Regions from separate parts of the Sphingomonas sp. 179-I 2A4 NHS genome, predicted to be linked through region 2. Evidence: predicted binding sites of a transcription regulator. Region 2 holds the regulator's gene; the other holds the start of a gene.
The links. Region 2 encodes LexA, which represses DNA repair genes until DNA is damaged. Its sites were predicted from a motif close to GTTCCNCNCTTGTTCT; they were not measured.

Region 1: the regulator LexA is predicted to act here: its motif matches at 3,305-3,320, upstream of ACH0CP_RS06420 (ImuA family protein).

The regions. Positions count from the first base shown of each region.
Region 1 is NZ_JBIQFL010000003.1:65,336-74,391, reverse strand. Features, by position in the region: gene ACH0CP_RS06435 (dihydrolipoamide acetyltransferase family protein) at 1-670, opposite strand, end outside; gene ACH0CP_RS06430 (alpha-ketoacid dehydrogenase subunit beta) at 678-1,682, opposite strand; gene ACH0CP_RS06425 (3-methyl-2-oxobutanoate dehydrogenase (2-methylpropanoyl-transferring) subunit alpha) at 1,864-3,147, opposite strand; gene ACH0CP_RS06420 (ImuA family protein) at 3,345-4,100, shown strand; gene ACH0CP_RS06415 (DUF6504 family protein) at 4,009-6,213, shown strand; gene ACH0CP_RS06410 (error-prone DNA polymerase) at 6,229-9,056, shown strand, end outside.
Region 2 is NZ_JBIQFL010000004.1:102,327-111,382, forward strand. Features, by position in the region: gene ACH0CP_RS09110 (LysR family transcriptional regulator) at 1-15, shown strand, start outside; gene ACH0CP_RS09115 (acyl-CoA thioesterase II) at 88-900, shown strand; gene ACH0CP_RS09120 (hypothetical protein) at 933-1,133, opposite strand; gene ACH0CP_RS09125 (citrate synthase) at 1,135-2,415, opposite strand; gene gltX (glutamate--tRNA ligase) at 2,419-3,861, opposite strand; partial or broken gene ACH0CP_RS09135 (ComEC/Rec2 family competence protein) at 3,891-5,423, shown strand; gene lexA (transcriptional repressor LexA) at 6,007-6,666, opposite strand; gene ACH0CP_RS09145 (molybdopterin molybdotransferase MoeA) at 6,723-7,907, opposite strand; gene moaC (cyclic pyranopterin monophosphate synthase MoaC) at 7,994-8,461, opposite strand; gene trpC (indole-3-glycerol phosphate synthase TrpC) at 8,467-9,056, opposite strand, start outside.

The DNA of each region.
Region 1 (9,056 bases), on a different contig from region 2:
TCGACGCGGCCATGTTCTCGGCAATGCGACGACGCATCCCGATCACCTTGACCTGCTCGTCCGCGCGCGCACGGCTGGCATGCGGCGGGTGATAGCCCTGCCCGCCCGCGTAGCGCAGGTACGCGTCCAGATCGGCGTGGCGGATGCGATCGCCTTCCGACACCTTCACCTCGGACAGGTCGACGCCCAGATCCTTCGCGCGCGCCCGCACCGCGGGCGAAGCAAGGACGGGAGCCGTTGGCGATGCCGCGGCATCAGCCGGAGCCACGTCCGCAGCGGGTGCAGCAGGAGCCGGCGTGGCAGGAGCGGCTTCCACCACCTCCTCGACCCCCGGGTTCTCCGCCTCGAACGCCTCGGCTTCGTCCGCGCCGCCCAGCTTGTGCTCGACGTCCGCCGCCGTCTCGCCCTCCGGCTCCACCGCGCCATCGGCATCGGTCTCGATCACCACCAGCATCGCGCCGATCGCGATCTGGTCGCCGACCTCGCCGGCCAGCTCCACCACCACGCCGGACACCGGCGATTCCATCTCGACCGTCGCCTTATCGGTCATCATGTCTGCGATATTCTGGTCTTCCTCGACGCGGTCGCCCACCGCGACGTGCCAGCCGACGATCTCCGCCTCGGCAATGCCTTCGCCGATGTCCGGCAGCTTGAAGGTAAAACGCGCCATGTGCCGATCAGTCCTTCAGAATCTTCTTGAGGGCCATGCCGATGCGCACGGGGCCCGGGAAATATGCCCATTCCAGGCTGTGCGGATAAGGCGTGTCGAAACCCGTCACGCGCTCCACCGGCGCCTCGAGATGGTAGAAACAGCGCTCCTGAACCAGCGCCGACAGCTCCGCACCGAACCCGCCGGTGCGCGTCGCCTCATGCACGATCAGGCAGCGCCCGGTCTTCTTCACGCTCTCCTCGATCGTCTCGATGTCGAGCGGCACCAGGCTGCGCAGGTCGATGATCTCGGCATCGACGCCGGTATCCTCCACCACCTGCGCACAGACGTGCACCATCGTGCCATAGGCCAGCATCGTCACCGCCTCGCCCTCGCGGACGACGGCGGCCTTGCCGATCGGGATCTTGTAATAGCCGCTCGGCACGTCGCCGCCGGGATGCTTGGACCAGTTCGCCGCCGGCCGGTCCCAATGGCCGTTGAACGGCCCGTTGTAGATGCGTTTGGGCTCGAAGAAGATCACCGGATCATTGTCCTCGATCGCGGAGATCAGCAGGCCCTTGGCATCATACGGCGTCGACGGGATCACGGTCTTCAGGCCCGATACGTGGGTGAAGATGCCTTCCGGGCTCTGCGAGTGCGTCTGCCCGCCGAAGATGCCGCCGCCGAACGGCGATCGCACCGTGATCGGCGCGGTGAATTCCCCGCCCGAACGATAACGCAGCCGCGCCGCCTCGCTGACGAGCTGGTCGAGCGCGGGATAGATGTAATCGGCGAACTGGATCTCTGGCACGGGCCTCAGGCCATAGGCACCCATGCCGATCGCGACGCCGATGATGCCGATTTCGGTGATCGGCGTGTCGAACACGCGCGTCTTGCCATATTTCGCCTGCAGGCCCGCGGTCGCGCGGAACACGCCGCCGAAATAGCCGACGTCCTCGCCCATCACCACCACGTCCGGGTCGCGCGCCATCATCACGTCCATGGCGGAATTGATCGCCTGGATCATGTTCATGCGCTGGGTGGCATCGGTGCCATCCGCGGCTCCGGCCGCTTCAGCCTGTGCAGTTTCGATCTGCGTGTCGGTCATAGCATGTCACCGTCACCCCGGCCCTGAGCCGGGGTCCCGCTGTTTTGAAGCGGGAGAAGAGAAGCGGGGTCCCGGATCAAGCCCGGGGTGACGACAGAGGAGAGGCTCACTTGCGCGCCCATGGCCGCCCGCTTTCCTCTTCCTCGGCCAGCATCTGCGCCTGCTGTTCGCGCAAATGCCACGGCATCTCCTCGAACACGCCGTCGAACAACGTGTCGAGCGGCTGGTGCAGGCCATGGCCAAGGATGCCGTTCTTCTCGGCTTCCTTCTGCGCGGCCTTCACCGCGTCGGCAACTTCCTTGTCCATCGCCGCGTGGCGTTCCTCGTCCCATTCGCCGATGGCGATCAGGTGGTCCTTCAGCCGCCGGATCGGGTCGCCCAGCGGCCATGCCGTTGGTTCGCCCGCGCTGCGATATTGCGACGGATCGTCGGAGGTGGAGTGCCCCTCGGCACGATAGGTGAAATGCTCGATCAACGTCGGGCCCTGGTTGGTCCGCGCGCGCTCCGCCGCCCATTGCGTCGCGGCATAGACCGCCAGCGCGTCATTGCCGTCGACCCGTAGGCCAGCGATGCCATAGCCCACGGCGCGCGCGGCAAAGGTCGTCGCCTCCGCGCCGGCAAAGCCGGAAAAGCTTGAAATCGCCCATTGGTTGTTGACGACGTTGAAGATCACCGGCGCGCGGTAGACGGTGGCGAAGGTCAGCGCGGAGTGGAAGTCGCCTTCCGCGGTCGATCCCTCGCCGCACCAGGTGGCGGCGATGCGCGTGTCACCCTTCGATGCCGACGCCATCGCCCAGCCCACGGCCTGCGGATATTGCGTCGTCAGGTTGCCGGAGATCGAGAAGAAGCTGAAGCGCTTTTCCGAATACATGATCGGCAGCTGCTTTCCCTGCAGCTTGTCGCCCGTGTTCGAATAGATCTGGTTCATCATGTCGACCAGCGGGCAGCCGCGCGCGATCAGCAGGCCCTGCTGGCGATACGACGGAAAGCACATGTCGTCGGCGTCCAGCGCATAGGCCTGCGGCACGGCGACCGCCTCCTCGCCCAGCGACTTCATGTAGAAGCTGGTCTTGCCCTGCCGCTGCGCGCGGAACATGCGCTCGTCGAACGCGCGCACCGTTGCCATGTGGCGCAGCATGCGCCGCAGCGTGTCGGGTGACAGCTTGGGATTCCATGGGCCGACGGCCTGGTTGTTCTCGTCCAGCACCCGCACCATCGTGTAAACGAGGTCGGTGAAGGCGCGTGGGTCCTCGGCCGTGTCGGGCCGGCGCACGGATCCTGCCGCGGGAACATCGACGTCCGCGAAATCCACCGTGTCGCCGGGTCGAAACTTGGGCTCGGGCACATGCAGCGCGAGCGGGGGCAAATTGCTGCGGGCGGCGTCCGCCATGATCTCTCCGGTCTGAAAACCGCCGGCAAAACGCACCAGCGGGTCCTTGGAGCCCTTGTTATAAAATTTCAAAGCGCCGCGCTAGTGATGGTTGCAGCTGAAACGATCAGCGCGGAAATCAGGGCGCGGTTTTGCCTGATTGACTCTGATGACTGTTGGAACAAAATGGGAACAACAGTCTTGATCGAGTCGTGCCAGTGTCCTCTCCCGCCGTCATTGCAGAGCTTCGCGAAACGCTCCGCGCCATTGAAGGCGACGGTCATCGCCGGCGTGAAACCCTGCCGTTCGGGATTGCGCAAGTTGATTCGCGGCTGGCCGATGGCGGGCTGCGGCTGGATGCCCTGCACGAGGTCGCGGCCGGCTCTGCCGAAATGTCGGACGATGCCGCCGCCACCTTGTTCATGGCCGGGATCGCCGCGCGTGCCTGGGGCCCGATCCTGTGGGTCGTGCGTCGCCGCGATCTGTTCGCTCCCGGCCTCTATCAGGCAGGGCTGACGCCCGAACGCGTCCTTTATGCCGAGGCACGCGATGATGCCGAATTGCTCGCGCTGATGGAGGAAGGGCTGCGTCACCGCGGCCTTGGTGCGGTGATCGGCGAAGTGAAGCGCGCCGGCATGGGCGCCACCCGCCGGCTGCAACTCGCGGCAGAGGGGGGCCGCACGATCGCGCTCCTCATGCGCCGCCATGCGCGCGAGGATTCCGATCCGCTCGGCATGCCTTCTGCCGCGCTCACCCGCTGGCGAATCGGCGCTGCTCCTTCCGTTCCCCTGCGCTGCGGCAGCATGGGCCGTCCGCGCTGGTCCGTCTCGCTGGTGCGGCAACGCGGCGGCGAACCTTTCGATACTTTACTGGAGGCCTGCGATGACACGGGTCGTCTCGCTCTACCTGCCGCACTGGGCAATCGATCGCGTGCGCCGGGCCGAGCGTCGCCGCGCACCAACGCCGCGGCCTGAACCGGGAACCCCGCTCGATCTCGCGCCGCTCACCGCGGCGGTGGCCGAGGAACAGGTGCTGCAATGCGACGCGCCCAAGAACACCGGCTGGCGTCCCGGCGCCCGCTGGGCTCGCGGTGATGCGGCTGCGCCTGTTGAGAAGCGCTGGTCGCAATCGACGCGCGCCGATGTCGCACGTCAGGTGGAGGCCATGCCCGCGCACCAGCGCCCGCCGATGCGCGAAATGGGTCGCCGCAGCGAGGCCGCCGATCATCCCTTCCGCGCCATGCCGCCGGACGAGGGCGCGCGCCCCGTGCCGACGAGCCTTCCCGGGCGTCCCGATCCGGAGGACGTGCCCAATACCCGCTGGCGCGGTTTCGAGGGCCTCGATCCCAATGCTGACGACCGCGCCGCCGCCGCGCTCGCGCGGTGGAATGCCATGCCGTCGGTCCGCTACCCGGGCGAGGGTCCACATCCCGACAAGCACGCCCGGTGCGGCTCCAACGATGCCGGTGCCCATGTGCCGGGCGTCGCCGCCTTTTTCGACACTGGCCGCACCCTCGCCAACACCGTCGCCCGCGCCAGCAATCTCCAAAATCCCGCCAACCAACCCCATAAGCGCAATGTTCGAGAAGTTTGCGCCCCCCTCATCACCGTGCACAAGGTAGGCAGCCGCATCGAAATCGCCGCCGCCTCGCCCGAAGCACGCGCCCTCGGCCTCACGCCCGGCATGGCGCTGACCCAGGCACGCGCCTCCGTGCCCGACATCGACGTGCGCGATGCGGATGCCACCGGCGATCTCGCCGATCTGCAGCGCCTTGCCACCGCGCTCGCCCGCCGCTGGTGCCCGGTGGTTGCGCTGTCCGGCGAAGACGGCCTGTTCCTCGAGATCAGCGGCACCGCCCACCTTCACGGCGGCGAGGAAGCGATGGCGCGCCGCCTGCTGCGCCTGCTCGCCCGGCTCGGCATCACGGCGCAGCTGGCGATCGCCGACACTGCCGGCGCCGCCTGGGCCTTCGCGCGTCAGGCCGCGCCCGCTGCGATCATCCCGCCCGGCGCGCACGTCGCCGCGCTCGCCCCGCTGTCGGTCGCGGCGCTGCGCCTTGAGGATGCCGCGCGCGAGCTGCTCGCCCGGCTCGGTGTCGACACGATCGGCGAACTCATGGCGATGCCACGCGCCCCACTCGTCCGCCGCTTCGGCAAGGCAATTGCGCAGCGGCTCGACCAGGCGACCGGCGCCGTGCCCGAACCGCTCGATCCGATCATCCCGGTGCAGCCGATCGCCATCACCCGCCGCTTCGCCGAGCCGATCGCCACCGCCGATGCGATCGGCCATTGGTTGTCCGGCCTCGTCGATGATCTGGCAGACGCGCTGGCGAAGGCTGGGGTCGGTGCCCGCGCGCTCGCCTTCGTCGCCGCGCGTGTCGATTCGACCGATCAGGTGATCCGCATCGGCCTTGCCCGTGCCAGCCGCGAACCATCGCACCTCTTGCGCCTCATTGCCCGCCGCATCGAGGAAATCGACGTCGGCTACGGCCTTGACGCGCTGACGCTTCACCTCGTCCGCGCCGATCCGCTTGCCCCCGAAACGCTGGGCGCGGCCCTCGCGGAACAGCAGGCGCCCGATCTCGCCCCGCTGGTCGATACGCTCGCCAATCGCATCGGCCCGACGCGTCTGTGGCGGCACCAGCCGATCGAAAGCGATGTTCCCGAACGCTCGGTCGCCCCGCTGCCGCCGCTCGATCCCCCCGCCACTGCTGCCACCCGGCTGAAGCGCGACGACGTGCGTCAGCTCGACGCCCGCACGCCGGATCATGCCTGGCACCCGCGCTGGCCGCGCCCCCCGCGGCTACTGCGCCGGCCCGAGCGGATAGACCACGTCATCGCCGAAATGCCCGATCATGCGCCCCGCCGCTTCACGTGGCGTGGCCGCCCGCACCGAGTCACCCATTCCGACGGCCCCGAACGGATCACCGGCGAATGGTGGCGCCGCGCCGGTGAGCGCGACGGGGTGCGCGATTATTTCCGCGTCGAGGACGAACATGGCCACCGCTACTGGCTGTTCCGCCGCGGCGATGGCGTGCGCGCGGAAACGGGCGATCTCAGCTGGTACATCCATGGCACATTCGCGTGATCCGCATGGTGCCGCATGACCTACAGCGAGCTTCAGGTCACCACGCACTTCTCCTTCCTGCGCGGCGCATCCTCGTGCGAGCAACTGTTCGCCACCGCCGCGCTGATGGGGATGCCAGCGCTCGGCATCACCGATCGCAACTCGGTCGCCGGCGTGGTCCGCGCGCTCTACGCTACCGAACAGGTACGCAAGGATCAGGGGCTGGAGATCCGCTCCATCCCCGGCTGCCGGCTCGATCTTGTCACTGGCGAATCCCTGCTCGTCTGGCCGGAGGATCGCGCCGCCTGGAGCCGGCTCACCCGTCTGCTCACGCTCGGCAAGTCGCGTGCGGACGCACAACGCGGTGAAAAGGGGCAATGCTTCCTCCATTGGGAGGATGTCTCCGCTTACGCCGATGGCCTCGTTTCGGCGCTGGTGCCGGGGCGCAGCGGCGCGCCGCCCAATGCGCTCGCCGCCACCGCCGACATCTTCGGCAAGCGCGGCCATGTCTGCCTCACCCCCTGGCGCCGCCCGGGCGAGTGGCGGCGCTTCGCCGAGACGATCGCCGCCGCCACCGCTTACGGCCTCACCCCGCTCGCCACCGGCGACGTGCTTTACCACCATCCCGACCGACGGATGCTGCAGGATGTCGTCACCGCGATCCGCGAGAAATGCACCATCGACGAACTTGGCTTTCGCCGCGAACGCCATGCCGATCGCCATCTCCAGCCACCCGAGGAAATGGCGCGCCGCTTCGCTGCCCACCCCCATGCGCTCGCCGCGGTCGAGGCGATCGTCGAACGCTGCACCTTCTCGCTGCGCGACCTCGACTATCAATATCCCGACGAGATCATCATGTCCGGCCGCAGCGCGCAGGAAGCGCTGGAACGCCTGTCGCGCAACGCGCTCGCCGCCCGCTTCGATGGCCAACCACCCGACGCTTATACCCGGCAACTCGAACACGAACTCTTGCTCGTCGCGAAGATGGGCTACGCGCCGTATTTCCTCACCGTAAACTCGATCGTCAGCTACGCCCGCTCGATCGAGATCCTGTGCCAGGGCCGGGGATCGGCGGCCAATTCGGTCATCTGCTTCGTCCTTGGCATCACCTCGATCGACCCGATCAAGCACCAGCTCCTCTTCGAGCGCTTCGTCTCGGAGGAACGCCGCGAGCCGCCCGACATCGACATCGATTTCGAGCATGAACGGCGCGAGGAAGTGATCCAGTGGATCTACGAAACCTACGGCCGTGACCATGCCGCACTGACCGCCGTGGTCAGCCGCTTCCGTACCCGCGGCGCGATCCGCGAAGTCGGCAAGGTGCTCGGCCTGCCAGAGGACATGACCTCCGCGCTGGCCGGCCAGGTGTGGGGCTGGTCGAACGACGGCGTGCCCGACAGTCACGTACAGGCACTCAACCTCGACGCCGGCGAACCGCGCCTCGCGCTCGCGCTGGAGCTAGCCCGGGAACTGATCGGCACCCCGCGCCATTTGTCGCAGCACCCCGGCGGTTTCGTCCTGACGCGCGATCCGCTGCATGATCTCGTACCGATCGAGCCCGCCGCGATGGTCGATCGCCACGTCATCGAATGGGAAAAGGAGGATATCGAGCATCTCGGCTTCATGAAGGTCGATATCCTTGGCCTCGGCATGCTCGGGTGCATGCGCCGCGCGTTTGATCTGCTCGGCCAGCAAAAGGGCATCGCGATGACGATGGCCAGCGATCCCTTGCAGGACGACGATGAACCGACGTTCGAGATGATCCGCCAGGCCGATACGCTCGGCGTGTTCCAGATCGAGAGCCGCGCGCAGATGAGCATGCTGCCGCGCATGAAGCCGAAAAATTTCTACGACATCGCCATCCAGGTCGCGATCGTTCGTCCCGGCCCCATCCAGGGCGACATGGTGCATCCGTATCTGAAGCGCCGTGAAGGCAAGGAACTGGTCGAATACCCCAATGAGGCCTTGAAAGCGGTGCTGCAGAAGACACTTGGCGTGCCCTTGTTCCAGGAACAGGCGATGCAGGTCGCGATCATCGGCGCCGGCTTCACCCCAGGCGAGGCCGACTTGCTGCGCCGCGCGATGGCGACGTTCAAGATGACCGGCGGGGTGGGCGAGTTCCGCGAGAAGCTGATCGCGGGGATGCGCGCCAACGGCATCTCGCAGGCTTTCGCCGAACGGCTGGTGAAGCAGATTGAGGGGTTCGGCAGCTACGGCTTTCCCGAAAGCCACGCGGCCAGTTTCGCCAAGATCGCCTACGCCTCGTCATGGATGAAATGCCATCATCCCGACGTGTTCTGCGCGGCATTGCTCAACGCCCAGCCGATGGGTTTCTACGCCCCGGCGCAGATCGTCCGCGACGCCCGGGCGCATGGTGTCGAGATCCGGCCGGTATGCATCATGGCCAGCGAATGGGACACGACGCTGCTGGAGGATCGGAGGGCGCGAAAGCCGCTCCGCCTCGGCCTGCGCATCGTCCACGGGCTTTCCGCCGCCGATGCAGGCAAGATCCTCACCGCTCGCGCCGTCCGCCCCTTCACCTCCGTGGAGGATGTATGGCGCCGCTCTGGCGTACCGCTCGCCGCGCTGGAGAAGCTGGCCAAGGCCAATGCCTTTGCCGGCATGGGGCTCGATCGGCGGCAGGCGTTGTGGGCGATCCGCGGCCTTGGCGATACGCCGCTCCCGCTACTCGCCGCGATCGAGACGAAGGAGGATCCTGTCCACCTGCGGGCGCTCACCGCGGGGCGCGAGGTGGTGGAGGATTATCGCGCCACGCAACTCACGCTGCGCCAGCACCCGCTCACCTTCCTGCGCGATCGCTTGCGTGAACGGCGCTGCGTCCGCTGCGAGGACCTGAAGACGAT
Region 2 (9,056 bases):
TGGTGCATCGTCTAAGTCGTACGCGAGCGGCCACCAAGTTGTGGATCGCGACTGGACAGGGCCGTTGCGCCATGGAAACGAGCCTGAATGACTTCTTCTTTCCTCGACGTGGAGAATACGTCGGATCCGTCCATCTTCCGGCTGCGAATAACCGACCGCATCTGTGTCGGCCCGCCGGGTAATGTGTTCATGTTCGGTGGCGTCGGCCTTGGCGCGGCAACGATCGCCGCGGAGCGGGCGACGGGGCGCGACGTGATCTGGTCAAGCGCGCAGTTCATTTCCTATGCGCGGATCGGCGACACGCTGGATCTGGCGGTAGAGGTGCTGTCCGCGGGCAAGAACATCAGCCAAGTGCGCGTGGTGGCGACGGATGCCGGCAAGCTGATCCTGACGGTGAATGCGGCGCTGGGGAACCGCGAAGGCATGCCCTCCGGCCAATGGATCACCCCGCCCGAGATGCCCCCGCCCGGTGAATGCAAGGCGCGGCCGCTGTGGCCGGTGCAGGACGCAACCCTGATGGACCGGCTGGACGTGCGGATGGCGCCGGACAAGTTCGGTGCACGCGCGCTCGATGGCACGCCATCGGAGGACGGGCGGATGGTGCTGTGGATGCGCAGCAAGACGGGCGAGCCGATCGACGCGAGCATGCTGGCGATCTTTGCCGATTTCGTGCCGTCCGGCCTATCCACCGCGTTCGGCCGGCGCGGCGGTGGAAACAGCCTCGACAACACGATGCGCATCGCGAAGATCGTGCCGACCGAATGGGTGCTGTGCGACGTGCGGATCAGCGCCGCGGCCCGCGGCTTCGGGCACGGTGCGATCCACATGTTCGCCGAGGATGGGACGATGATCGCTAGCGGAAGCCAATCCGCCATCCTGCGCTTCATGGACCCGGCGTAAGCGCCGGCGGGCGAAGGCCCAGGAAGGAAAAGTCAGCGCAGGCGACGGGCGGCGAGGATCATCAGCAATCCCGCAACCGCCACGCCGGCGCCGCGATCGGCCCAAGGCCGCTGATCGATCATGAAGCTCGATCGGGGCCAGTTTACATAGCCCAGCCCCTGGCCGATCCAGAGCAGGCCAAGCAGAAACAGCGCTGCGCCCAGCGCGGTGAGCGCGGGGCGCAGGCGCCGCATGTCAGCGCTGGCCGACCGGAACGTACGGGCGGGCCGTCGGGCCGGTGTACAGCTGACGCGGACGGCCGATCTTCTGATCCGGATCGGTGATCATCTCGTTCCACTGGGCGACCCAGCCGACGGTGCGTGCAAGGGCGAAGAGCGCGGTGAACATCGACGTCGGGAAGCCGATCGCCGAGAGGATGACGCCCGAGTAGAAGTCCACGTTCGGGAACAGCTTCTTCTCGATGAAGTAATCATCGTTGAGCGCCAGTTCTTCGAGCCGCAGCGCGGTTTCGAACAGCGGATCGTTGACCTTCAGCGCGTCGAACACTTCGCGCACCGTCTTCTGCATGACCGTCGCGCGCGGATCGTAATTCTTGTACACGCGGTGGCCGAAGCCCATCAGGCGGAACGGATCGTTCTTGTCCTTCGCGCGGTTGATGAATTCCGGGATGCGATCGGGCGTGCCGATTTCCTGCAGCATGTTGAGCGCCGCTTCGTTCGCGCCGCCATGTGCCGGGCCCCACAGGCAGGCGATGCCGGCCGCGATGCAGGCGAACGGGTTCGCGCCCGACGAACCGGCGAGGCGCACCGTCGAGGTCGACGCATTCTGCTCGTGATCGGCATGGAGGATGAAGATCCGGTCCATGGCCTTTTCGACCGCCGGGTGAACTTCATACTGCTCGGCCGGGACGCCGAACGTCATGCGCAGGAAGTTGCCGGTGTAGGACAGCGAATTGTCCGGATACAGGAACGGCTGACCGACGCTGTACTTGTACGCCATGGCCGCGATCGTCGGCATCTTGGCGATCAGGCGATGCGAGGCGATCATGCGCTGCGTCGGATCGTGGATGTCGGTCGAATCGTGGTAGAAGGCCGAAAGCGCGCCGACCACGCCGCACATGATCGCCATCGGGTGCGCGTCACGGCGGAAGCCGCGATAGAAGGTGGCGAGCTGCTCGTGCAGCATGGTGTGGCGGGTGATCGTCGTCTCGAACTTGCTGAGCTCGTCCGCCTTGGGCAGCTCGCCGTTCAGCAGGAGGTACGCGACCTCCATGAAGCTCGACTGTTCGGCAAGTTCACCGATGGCATAGCCGCGGTGAAGCAGCACGCCTTCGTCACCATCGATATAGGTCAGCTTCGACTGGCACGACGCGGTCGAGGTGAAGCCGGGATCGTAGGTGAACGCGCCGGTCTGGCCGTACATCTTGCGAATGTCGACCACGTCCGGGCCAACCGAACCGGATAATACCGGATAGCCGAACTCCTTGTCGGCGAGCGTTAGCTTGGCGTCGGTCATTGGTCAGTCCTTCCCCTGGGCGGCCATCTGATCTGCGATCCGGGCGAGGCTTTCGTCGCGCCCGAGCAGGACGAGCACGTCGAAGATCCCCGGCGAGGTGCGGCGGCCGGTGAGTGCGGCACGGAGCGGCTGAGCCACCTGGCCGAGCTTCAAGCCCAGCGCCTCGGCAACCTGCCGCACCGCGTTTTCGAGCGTCTCCGTATCCCACTTGTGCACCGCGTCAAGCGCAGCATGCACCTTCGCGAGTGTGGCCGGTGCATCGCCGGCCAGAAGCGGTTCCGCATCGGCCGCAATCGGCAGCGGACGAGTGACAAGCAGGAAGCGCGCGCCATCGGCCAGTTCGTTGAGGTTCGCCGCGCGCGGCTTCAGCGCGGGCATCGCCGCGGCGATCGTGGCGCGGCGCCCGTCGTCCTCGGCGAGCTCGAGGCGATCAGACACGAGACCGGCGAGCCGCGCATCGTCCGCGGCGCGGATGTAATGGCCGTTGAGGTTCTCGAGCTTCTTCAGATCGAAGCGCGACGGTGACTTGCCGACGCCCGACAGATCGAACCACTCGATCGCCTGTTCGCGGCTGATGATTTCATTGTCGCCATAGCCCCAGCCGAGGCGGAGGAGGTAATTGTCGAGCGCCTCCGGAAGGATGCCGAGCTCGTCGCGATAGGCCTCGATCCCGACCGCGCCGTGCCGCTTCGACAGCTTCGCGCCGTCCGCGCCGTGGATCAGCGGGATATGGGCGTAGATCGGATCGGGCCAATTGCCCTCGATCGCATCCATCGCGCGGATGATCGGGAGCTGGCGGAAGGCGTTGTTGATATGATCGTCGCCGCGGATGACGTGCGTGACGCCCATGTCGTGATCGTCGACCACCACCGCGAGCATGTAAGTCGGCGTCCCATCCGACCGCAGCAGGACGAGATCGTCGAGCTCGGCATTCTGGACGGTGATCGGGCCCTGAACGCGATCCTCGATCGTGGTCGCGCCCTCGGTCGGCGCCTTCAGGCGGACGACATAGGAGGCGTTGGGATCGTCATTGGTCTTGTCACGCCACGGCGAGCGGATGCGCAGCGGCTGCTTCTTCGCCTGGGCCTCGGCGCGCATCGCGTCGATCTCCTCGGGCGTCATGTAGCAGCGATAGGCGGCGCCGGCGGCGATCATCGCCTCGGCCACTTCGACGTGACGATCGGCGCGACTCGACTGGTAGACTTCCTCGCCATCCCAATCGAGCTCGAGCCAGCGCATGCCGGACAGGATCGCGTCGATCGCCGGCTGCGTGGACCGCGCGCGATCGGTGTCCTCGATCCTTAGCAGGAACTTGCCGCCGTGGTGGCGCGCGAAGAGCAGGTTGAACAGCGCAGTGCGCGCGCCGCCGAGGTGGAGAAATCCCGTCGGCGACGGGGCGAAGCGGGTGACGACACCGCGCTCGCGGGCTTCTGTAGTTGCGCTCAAGCGCGCTAGCTCCCAGGCTGGAATTCGAGATGGCGACAACGGCCGCGCAGCCCCCTAGCACGCAGCTTCCGACGCTTCAAACCGCGCGGGCGCGGGTGGAGGCTTGGCTGGAGGCGGAGCGCGACCAGCTCGCCCTGTGGCTGCCGGTGGCGCTTGGCGCTGGCGTGGCGGCGTGGTTCGTGTTGCCGGATCGGGGCGCGTGGCAGGCGGTGCTGCTCGGCTGCGCGTCGCTTGCGTGCGTCGCGCTGGCCTTGGGGCGGGGCGGGCGTGCCGCCCGGGCGGTCGCGATCGGCAGCATGATGATGGCGCTGGGGCTGGCGCTCGTCTGGTTCCGGGCAGAACGGGCCGCTGCGCCGGTGCTGACGCGGCCGGCGATCGTCGCGCTGACGGCGCGGGTGGCGCGGGTGCAGCGGATACCGGCACGCGCGCTGGTGCGGCTGCAGCTTGGCGACCTGAAGTTGGGCGAGGGCGCACCGGCGACGCGGCCGGCGCGGATCCGGCTGAACGTGGCGGAGAAGGATGTGCCGGCCGGGCTGGTGCCCGGCGCGATCATTGCCGTGAGGGCGCGGCTGATGCCGCCACCGCCGCCCGCGGTGCCGGGCGCCTATGACTTTGCGCGGGTCGCGTGGTTCGATTCTATCGGCGCGACCGGGCGGGCGCTGGGCCCACCGCGGATACTGAGCGCCGGCGACACGGCCGAGCCGCTGCGCGCGCGGCTGTCACGGCACATCCAGGCGCGGCTGGAGGGGAGCGCTGGCGGGATCGCGGCGGCGCTGGCGACGGGGGATACCGGCGGCATCGCGGCGGAGGATCAGGAAGCGATGCGCCGCTCGGGCCTCGCGCACCTGTTGTCGGTGAGCGGACTGCACATCACCGCGGTGGTGGGGCTCACCATGGTGATCGCGATGCGGCTGCTGGCGCTCAACATGCGGTTGGCGCTGACAGGCCGGGTGCCGCTGATCGCGGCCGCCGTCGCGGCCGGGGCGGCGGTCGGCTACACCTTGCTGACGGGGAGCGAGGTGCCGACGATCCGAAGCTGCATCGCCGCGCTGCTGGTGCTCGCCGCGATGGCGCTGGGGCGCGAGGCGCTGACGTTGCGGCTGGTGGCGACAGGCGCGGTGGTGGTGCTTCTGCTGTGGCCCGAGTCGCTCGCCGGGCCAAGCTTCCAGCTGTCGTTCGCGGCGGTCACGGCGATCATCGCGCTCGCCGAGCATCCGCGGGTGCGGCAGTGGTTCGGCCCGCGCGAGGAAGGCTGGGCGGCGCGGATGCTGCGCGGCGGGGGATCCCTGCTGCTGACGGGCATCGCGGTGGAGATCGCGCTGATGCCGATCGCGGTGTTCCATTTCCACAAGGCGGGGATCTACGGCGCGCTGGCCAATATCGTCGCAATCCCGCTGACGACGTTCGTGGTGATGCCACTGGAGGCAATGGCGCTGGCGCTGGACGGTGTGGGGCTTGGCGGGCCGGTATGGTGGCTGGCGGGGCAGGCGCTGGCGCTGCTGCTGGGACTTGCGCGGGTGACGGCGGAGGCGCCGGGCGCGGTCGCTGCCTTGCCCGCCATGCCGCGCGGCGCCTTTGGATTGATGGTCGCGGGCGGATTGTGGCTGGCACTGTGGCGGACGAACATGCGCCGGATTGGCGCGATACCGGTGGCGATCGGTGCGCTATGGGCGCTGATGGTGCCCGCGCCGGACCTGTTGGTAACGGGGGACGGACGGCACGTCGGGATCCGGTTGCCGGACGGCCGGGTCGCGCTGCTGCGTGATCGCGCGGGCGATTATGCGCGCGACATGCTGGCGGAGAATGGCGGCAGCGACGTGGAGCCGGTGCTGCTGTCCGAACAGTCAGCTGCGCAGTGCAGCCGCGACCTTTGCCGCGTCGACCTGGCCGCGGGTGAGCGCAGCTGGCGCATCCTTGCGACGCGGAGCGCGTACCTAGTGCCGGCGGGCGAACTGATCGAGGCGTGCCTGGCCGCGGACGTGGTGATCAGCGAGCGTCGGCTGCCGCGGCGGTGCCAGCCGCGCTGGCTACGCCTAGATCGCGAGACGCTGGCGAAAACCGGCGGGGTCGCCGTCACGCTGGCGACCGGGAGTGTCATGACGGTTCAACGGCCCGGAGACACGCACCCCTGGGTGATGGCGGCGATCAGGAATAGCGGCGAAGGATTCCCGCGAGCTTACCCTGCACGCGCACCTGCGCCGGGGCGTAGCGCTGCGGATCATAAGCGCGGTTCGCCGGATCGAGCCGGATCATCGCCCCCTCGCGACGGAAATATTTAAGCGTCGCTTCGCTGTCCTCGATCAGCGCAACCACGATCTCGCCGTCGCGGGCCACGTCCTGCTTGCGGATCAGCGCGAAATCGCCGTCGAGAATGCCGGCCTCGACCATCGAGTCACCAGCGACCTCGAGCGCGAAATGCTCACCCGAGCCAAGCAGCGCAGCGGGGACGGGGAGCGAGGACGCACCCTCCATCGCCTCGATCGGCACACCGGCGGCAATGCGGCCGTGCAGCGGCACTTCGATGACGTCGTTGGCGGGTTCGGGCACGGCGGGCCGGGCGGCCGGTGCGGGCGCCTTCTTCGCGTCCAGACGCTCGGGCATCTTGAGCACTTCGAGCGCGCGCGCACGGTTCGGCAGGCGACGTAGGAAGCCGCGTTCCTCCAGCGCCGAGATCAGGCGGTGGACGCCGGACTTCGACTTGAGGTCGAGCGCCTCCTTCATTTCCTCGAACGAGGGCGACACGCCGGTGTCGACCAGCCGGTCGTTGATGAAACAGATCAGCTCGTGCTGCTTTTTCGTAAGCATCGCATCGCCTCCGCCGCGAACAGACGAAGAACCTTTATGGAACGTTCCTCAATGCGTCAAGCGATCATCAGGATTTCTGCCGAGTCGCCGCGTTCCCGCGCCGGATCGTGCGGTGGGCGGACGATCAGGCAGCCGGCCCGGGCAAGCGTGAGCAGCATGGAACTGTCCTGGATGGCGGCGACGAATGCCTCGCCATCGACCAGCGCGGCGCGCATGTAATCGGTGCGCGGGCCGTTCGGCGGCAGCGCTTCGCCAAGCGTGGCGCGGGTGGTGAGCGGCAGCGGCTGCGCGGCGCCCGCGAGGCGCGCGATCAGCGGCTTCACGAACAGTAGCGCGGTGACGAAGGCGGAGACCGGATTGCCCGGCAGGCCAAGTACCGCCATGGCGCCGCGGCGGCCGGCCATCAGCGGCTTGCCGGGGCGAAGCGCTACGCGCCAGAAGTCGATGCTGGCCCCAGCTGCGATCAGGGCCGGGCGCACCAGATCGTGATCGCCGACCGAGGCACCGCCGGTGGTGACGAGCAGGTCCGCGTCGACGGAGGCGAAGGCGTCGGTGAGCACGTCCAGTCGATCGGGGAGAATGCCGAGGTCGATAATGTCCGCCGGCAGATCGGCGAGCAAAGCGCGGATCAGCAGGCGATTGGATTCGGGAAGGGCATCGGCGCGGGCAGCAGTGCCGGGATCGACCAGCTCGTCGCCCGTCGCGGCAATGGCCACCCGCACGCGGCGATGCACCGCGACGTCACCGACACCGCCGGTCGCAGCGACGGCGAGGCGCGCAGGGACGAGGCGTTCGCCCGCCGCCGCCAAGGTGTCGCCTTGCGTGAAATCGAGGCCGCGACGGCGGACGTTGCCGCCGAGCTTAAGCGGCCCTTCGCCATCGAGCATCAGCTGGTCGCCGTCCCGCGCTGCCTCTTCCTGCACCATGACCGTGTCGGCGCCGTCCGGCAGTGCCGCACCGGTGAAGATGCGCACCGCTTCGCCCACCGCCACCTTGCCCTCGAACGGGCGGCCGGCGGCACTTTCACCGATCACGCGCCACGGGCCCGGGAGATCGGCGAAGCGCAGTGCATAGCCATCCATCGCGGACAGATCGCGTGCGGGCTGGGTGCGCTGCGCCACCAGCGGGGCCGCAGCCCAGCGGCCGATTGCCCGGGTGATCGGCAGCGTCTCGATCGAGACGGGGGTGACGCTGGCGAGCAGACGCGCTTGCGCTTCGGCCACGGGAAGCAATTCGCTCATGGTGCGGGAGTGGCAGATTACGGGAGGCGGCGACAGGGTGTTCGTTGCCCGCTGGGCGCTAAGGCCGAGCCGGGGGCGAGGCGGGATCAGGCGGTGAAGTCGCCCGACTTCCCGCCCGTCTTGCGCAGCAGCCGGATGCCCTCGATCGTCATCCGCTTATCGAGCGCCTTCGCCATGTCGTAGACGGTGAGGAGCGCCGTGGAGACGGCTGTGAGCGCCTCCATCTCCACGCCGGTGCGCCCGGCCGTGGCCACGGTTGCGGTGGCGACGACCCCCTCCGGCTGGACGGTGAGATCGATCGAGACCTTGGTGAGCGGCAGCGGATGGCAGAGCGGGATCAACTCGCTGGTGCGCTTCGCGGCCATGATGCCGGCCACGCGGGCAACGGCAAGCACGTCGCCCTTGGCCACGGCACCGTCGGCGATCGCCTGTGCTGCCTCGGCCGACATGATGATGCGACCCTCGGCCACCGCCTCACGCACGGTCTCGCTCTTGCCGCCGACATCGACCATCCGCGCGGCGCCGGCGTCATCGAGATGGGTGAGGCCGCTCATCGCCGTTAGCCGACCAGCGCGCGGGTGGCGGCGGCGACATCGTCCTGCCGCATCAGCGACTCGCCGATCAGGAAGCAGCGCACACCATGCTCCGCCATCGCATCGAGATCGGCGCGGGTGTTGAGGCCGCTTTCGGCGACGAAGGTGCAGCCTGCCGGCGCCTGACCGACGAGTTCATAGGTGCGTTCGAAGCTGACCGAGAAATCGCGCAGGTTTCGGTTGTTGACGCCGATCAGCCGCGACTTGAGGCTGAGCGCGCGTTCGAGCTCGTCTGCGTCATGCACTTCGACCAGCACGTCCATGCCGCGTTCGAACGCGGCGGCCTCGATCTCGGCCGCGGCGACATCGTCGAGCGCGGACATGATGATGAGGATCGCGTCGGCGCCGATCGCATGAGCCTCGGCCACCTGCCACGGATCGACCAGGAAATCCTTGCGGATCACCGGCAGGTCACACGCTGCGCGCGCGGCGATCAGATAATCCTCATGCCCCTGGAAATATTGGTGATCGGTGAGGATCGAGAGGCAGGTGGCACCACCGGCGGCATATGCGCGGGCGTGCGCGGGCGGATCGAAATCGGCGCGGATCAGACCCT